2 regions of the Bacillus sp. JJ1566 genome follow, and region 2 is predicted to be linked to the other one. Evidence: riboswitches for the same ligand, from Rfam matches in the RefSeq annotation. Region 2 holds a riboswitch; the other holds the start of a gene.
What was found. A riboswitch is a leader RNA that binds a small molecule or an ion and turns the genes downstream of it on or off. The one in region 2 is predicted to bind S-adenosylmethionine.

Region 1 (3,183 bases), on a different contig from region 2:
TAGCTGGTTCGCAACGATTGGTTGCTTCACATATTTTTTAAGTAACTGAATTTGCATCGGTTTTTGGTTGGAAACCCCAAAGTGACGAACTTTCCCAGAGGACTCTAATATGTCAAATGCTTCGCCAACCTCTTCGGGTTCAACAAGGGCATCAGGACGATGTAAAAGTAAGACATCCAAATAATCAGTTTTGAGTCGTTTTAAAATTCCATCAACGGAATTAAGGATATATTCCTTTGAAAAATCAAACATTCCTTTTCGAATGCCACATTTGGATTGAAGGATAATTTTTTCACGGATATCATCATTCATATGTATCGCATCTGCAAAGATTTCCTCACAAGCACCACTACCGTAAATATCAGCATGGTCAAAGAAATTTGCACCAACTTCCAATGCTGTTTGTACAAATTTTTCTGCCTCGGGCTTTTCTAAAGAATTAATCCTCATACAGCCTACTGCAACAACTGGTACCTCGAGGGAACTGGTTCCAAGCTTTATTTTTCGCATCGTTTCTACCTCCAATATTAGAACTACTATTACCCTTTCCTCTTTCTAGTCTACATATTTCGGGATTGAAAGGAAAGCCTAGAAAAAGGGAGGGGTTGTAATGAAACGGATGCTACTGCTGTTACTATTGTCGTTCCCGATGTTTTTCTTAATAGGTTGCGGAGATGATGAAATGCCTGAAGAAGGCGAAGACATCGAGGAAATCGAAGAAGAGGATGAAATTGGTGACGGCGAAATTGATGATGAATAGAATATAAAAAAGTGTTCCTCCTGGATTAGGAGGAACACTTTTTTTAGTTACGCAACGTTCGCTGCTGTTTTTGCAGCTTTTTTCTCGTTGATTCGTTTTGTAAGGAAAGGTACTGCGAATCTGTCTACACCGTAGTAGTAAGTTGCAGCGCCTGCGAATAAGAGAATGACTGCTACTGTATAAAATACTGGGTTTGTGCTTACAGTTCCAGCAAGTAAGAAGTTAAGGTTCATGAATCCAGCAGCAATTAATGCTGGGATAGTTGCAGCACCTACAATTAATCCAAGACCTACTAGAAATTCGCCCCAAGGAATAAGCACGTTGATTAATTCAACATTCGGTACGGCAAAGCCTTCAAGGAATGTTGCGTACCAGCCTGCTACTGCTGGATGTTCCCCGCCTGCTTTAGCTAATGCGCCTTGTAGGAAACCGCCTGCGTCAAATCCTCCAGTAATTTTATGAAAACCAGCTTCTAGCCATTGAATTCCTAACCATACACGTAATACTGTCCAAATAACTGCCATTTTAGGTCCTTTTAAGAATGTTCTCATTCTAATCTCCCCTTATCATTTATTTGTGAAATTCTTCACAAGTTATTGTAAAAAAATATGAGTGCTTTAGCTGCCAGCTCTAGAGTAGTTAGTTTGTGAAGTTTTTCACTAACTTTCTACACTCTTAATATACAACGGATTTCGGATAAAAGCAATAGGCTTCACAAAAATGACATAAAGTGAAACTTCAATCAGTGGGGGGTTACTAATCCCCACTGATTGTTAGTTGAGGCGCACATGATGTGGGCCACAAAGACGTTACGTTGCCACAGGACGTGGCGTTCTTAGTCTTTGTTCCTTTTATGAGGCTTTTACGTGCAGTTATCAGTCATCGAAACATCTTCGTTTTTAACTAGAGTTTTGAGGTGGGGGTTTTCTGCCCGTTAATGCGGGACAAATGATTTTTAAGTCTATTTTAAGCAGCGAGTACATAGGAATAGGGGGTAAGAATAGATCTGAAGTAAAAATTCTAACAAGATGAAATATTTTAAAAAGTATTTGACTTTGAATTATTCACATACTATAATCCTTTTATAAAGCAAAACGGGAACGTTTTAACTTAATAAAGACTCTTATCCAGAGCGGTGGAGGGACATGGCCCTACGAAACCCGGCAACCTTCAAGATTATTCTTGAAAAGGTGCTAATTCCTGCAGGTATTATTACCTGAGAGATAAGAGGAGGAATAAAAGCCCTCTTCTTACTTGAAGAGGGCTTTTGTTCTTGCTTAGAAGATGAAATTTGGAATTACATTCCTGTAATCCCAAGTTTTCTTATAAAAATATTGGAGGTATAAACATGAGTCAGCAATTTGAAAGCTATGATTTAGAAACAATTTTATTACATGGGGGACAATCGCCAGATCCGACAACTGGATCACGAGCAGTTCCTATCTATCAAACGAGTTCTTACGTTTTCCATAATTCTGAGCATGCACGTAGTTTGTTTGCACTTGATGAACCAGGGAACATTTATTCGAGAATTGGAAATCCAACTGTAGATGTACTGGAAAAACGAATTGCGTTATTAGAGGACGGGGTTGCGGCTGTTGCGACTTCTTCAGGAATGGCAGCCATTGCTCTAGCGGTTATGAATATCGCTGAAGCGGGTGATGAGATTGTCGCTGCTACAAACCTATATGGTGGTACATATAATCTGTTTTCGATCACACTACCGAAATACGGGATTAAGGTGAATTTTGTAGATTCAAAGGACCCTGAGAATTTTAGAAAAGCAATTACTCCAAAAACAAAGGCGGTTTTTGCTGAAATTATCGGAAACCCAAGCCTACAGGTTTTAGATGTTGAAGCAGTTGCAGCAATTGCACATGAAGCAGAAATTCCACTGATTATTGATAATACATTTGCTTCACCATATATTTGTAAACCCATCACATGGGGTGCAGATATTGTTGTTCACTCAGCAACGAAATGGATTGGTGGTCATGGAACCACGATTGGCGGTCTAGTTGTAGACGGGGGACGCTTTAATTGGAATAATCCAAAATTCCCAGGATTCACGGAGCCTGACCGAAGCTATAACGGCGTAAGATATGCAAATGATTTTGGAACACTTGCATTTAGCACAAAACTTCGCGTACAGCTATTACGTGATTTTGGTTCATGCTTAAGTCCACAAAATGCATTTTACCTACTACAAGGTCTTGAAACGCTACATCTAAGGGTTGAAAAACATAATAAAAATGCTTTAGAACTAGCAAACTATTTAAAAAACCATCCAGCAGTTGAGTGGGTGTCCTATCCAGGGCTTGAAGATCATCCTTCCTATGACCTTGCGGAAAAGTATCTAAATAACGGCTTTGGTTCAATTGTGAACTTCGGAATTAAAGGTGGGCGTGATGCAGGGAAAAAGG
Region 2 (3,183 bases):
AAATTTAGTGATTCCTTCCTCTCATCTTCCAAAGCTTTTGCTTTGTGTGAATTGGCACCTTTTCAACGTAAGTTGACGGTTGCTGGGTTTCATCGGGCACATCCCTCCACCACTCTAAATAAGAGTAACTAGATTATTTACTTGTTTATCGTACTAAACACTCGAAAGTTATCTTATCACCTGGTTGGTAAGGTGTCAATGGAAAAAAGATGACGAATGTCCTAATTCTTACACAGTTGGCAATGGTAAAACTGAACTTGTTCCATTTGCAACTTTAATGGCTTGTTCTAAATCCTCTAAAATATCTTCAATATTTTCAATTCCAACAGATAAGCGAACTAAATCCTCACTAACACCAGACAATTTTAAATCTTCAGGACTTAATTGTTGGTGTGTTGTACTTGCTGGGTGAATGATTAAGCTTTTCGCGTCACCGACGTTTGCAACATGCGACCAAAGCTCAACATTATTAATTAGCTTCTCACCAGCTTCTCTTCCACCTTTAATACCAAATATAATGACTGAACCTGCACCTTTTGGTAGGTATTTATCAGCTAATTGTTTGTTAGGGTGATTGTCTTCACCTGGATACAATACCCATTCAACTCCAGGATGGTTTTTAAGATATGAAACAACCTTTTTCGTATTTGCAATATGCTCCTTCATACGAACGTGTAAAGTTTCAAGACCTAACGTAAATTGGAATGCATTATATGGGCTTAATGCCGGACCAATATCACGAAGAAGTTGAACTCTTGCTTTAATGATATAAGCAACAGGTCCTAACGCATCAGCATAGACTAAATCATGGTAGCTTGGATCTGGTGTTGTAAATCCAGGGAATTTTGGTGAATTCCAATCAAATTTACCACCATCAACAATAATTCCACCCATTGTTGTTCCATTACCTAACAACCATTTTGTAGCAGAATGAACAACAATGTCAGCCCCGTGCTCGATTGGGCGGCATAGATATGGCGTTGCGAATGTATTATCAATAATTAAAGGAATTCCTGCTTCATGAGCAATATTTGCTACAGCTTCAATATCGAGGATATCTAAGCTTGGGTTTCCGATTGTTTCGGCAAAGATTGCTTTTGTATTCGGAGTAATCGCTTGACGGAAGTTTTCCGGATTTGTTGGTTCTACCAAATGAGTCTTAATTCCATATTTAGGAAGTGTGTTAGCGAATAGATTATAAGTTCCACCATAAAGTGTAGAAGCAGATACAATCTCATCCCCTGCACCCGCAATATTCAAAATAGCTGTTGTAATCGCAGCCATACCACTTGAAACTGCTAACGCACCAACTCCACCCTCTAATTGTGCAACTCTTTCTTCAAAAACAGTTGTTGTTGGGTTATGGATACGAGTATAAATATAACCATTTTCCTTTAGACCAAATAGATTTGCTGCATGTTCGGTTGTATTAAATTTAAATGCATTTGATTGATAGATTGGTACTGCTCTTGCTCCTGTTACTGGATCTGCTTCAAGTCCTCCATGTACCGCAATTGTTTCTGGTCTATAATTCTTTTGTTTTTCACTCACTTGAATCTCTCCCTTTTTGTATATAATTAAAAACCCTCTTCGATAAGAAGAGGGTGTGTAATCGGTTCTCTTCTTATCTTTCAGACAAAAAAGTCTGATGGATTTAGCACCGTGTAAATTAACCGGTTGCCGGGCTTCATAGGGCCATTCCCTCCGCCACTCTTGATAAGATTAATATGAAATTTTAATACTTTAATTGAATACTATCATGCTAACTCTTTATCTATTATAAGTCAATAGGAATTTTTAGAAAAAATAAGCAATTTTAAATTCTGCGTTTATTTTATATTTCGGAACTCCTGGGAAATATGTCATGTCATGATATTTTTGCAAGTGGTTTTTCTTCATCACGAAAAGATTTTCTACTGAAAACAAATAGGAAATAAAGTGATCCAATTAAATACAAGACAGACGTGATTGTAAACACATAAGCATACCCCCAATATGCGCCATGCAGCATCACAATTGAGGTCGATACAGGTCCCATTAATGCCCACCCTAATGAAAATACCATTTGATTCACTGAATTAGCAAGACCCTTCATTGAATCATTTACACGTCCCATTACAAGTGATGCTTGGATTGGGTTACCCGCATTCATTAATGCTTGCCTAAATAAAAATGCGATAGCGGCTATATAAAGATTTTCAGTATACCCTGTGAGTAAAAGGAAAGGAAGCGATGATAATTGCAAATAAACGACTGCGCGAACCTCTCCCACCTTACTTACAATGTAGGGTCCAATAATCATCGCAATTGCTGTTGCTGCTTGCCCTAATGAGAGTATTAAACCTATTATCGTATTACTAGCTAGAAAGCGATCTGCAAAATACAAATTCAGGTATGGTATAACTAATCCAGAACCAAACCCGATAATCATCTGTGCAAAGGCAAACAGAGCAATAAGTTTAATTTGCGATTTATTTGTTTTTAATTTTTGACCAAAGGATTCTACTGGTTTAATCTCCGGTTGTCTCCGCTGTTCATTCATTTTAAGTATTGGTAGAATTCCTACAACATAGATTATCGTTGCAATTAAAAGCGTGATTCTTACGCTCCAAAGTCCACTTATATGAAATATAAATTGAAATGCATCAGACAATGCTCCACCTGCAATGTTTCCAACCACCTGGGCACCCATCATGATTGCTGAATGAAAGCTAAAGAGATGAACCCTTTGCTTAGCGGTTGAGTTTTCCGCAAGCCATGGGATACCAGAAACCTGAATAAAGGCCGTTGACAAACCAGTTAAAAATGCTGTCGCTACGAGTAGCTGTTCAACATCTAGGATACTTCTTGCAAAGAATGCGATTGTTGAAACAGCCATACCCAGCAACATCACTTTTTTTCTTCCAAATTTGTCACTCATAAGACCTGCGGGTACGAGAATAATGGCCGATGCCAAAGCAGTCATGGCAATGATTGTTCCATTAGTTTGCTCAGAATAGCCCAGTTCTCGAACATAGAAGTTATACATGATCGTGAACATACCCATGCCGAGCTGTGTAAAAATAGTCGTAAAAATAAATAGTTTAATATTTTGATTGTATGATTTGTATTGTGCTTTCCATCCAGTAACTATGCTGCTCATATGTGCTCCCTAAGTTCTATTTACTTCGATTCCCTAAATAT

Region 1: another riboswitch for S-adenosylmethionine. It lies ahead of V7112_RS09655 (PLP-dependent aspartate aminotransferase family protein); the one in region 2 lies ahead of V7112_RS18595 (O-acetylhomoserine aminocarboxypropyltransferase/cysteine synthase family protein).

Annotation. Positions count from the first base shown of each region.
Region 1 is NZ_JBALOP010000020.1:20,165-23,347, reverse strand. It holds gene V7112_RS09670 (aldo/keto reductase) at 1-510, opposite strand, end outside; gene V7112_RS09665 (hypothetical protein) at 611-760, shown strand; gene V7112_RS09660 (Crp/Fnr family transcriptional regulator) at 808-1,311, opposite strand; SAM riboswitch class I at 1,881-1,990, shown strand; gene V7112_RS09655 (PLP-dependent aspartate aminotransferase family protein) at 2,109-3,183, shown strand, end outside.
Region 2 is NZ_JBALOP010000052.1:40,465-43,647, reverse strand. It holds SAM riboswitch class I at 19-125, opposite strand; gene V7112_RS18595 (O-acetylhomoserine aminocarboxypropyltransferase/cysteine synthase family protein) at 229-1,551, opposite strand; SAM riboswitch class I at 1,622-1,723, opposite strand; gene V7112_RS18590 (MFS transporter) at 1,868-3,142, opposite strand.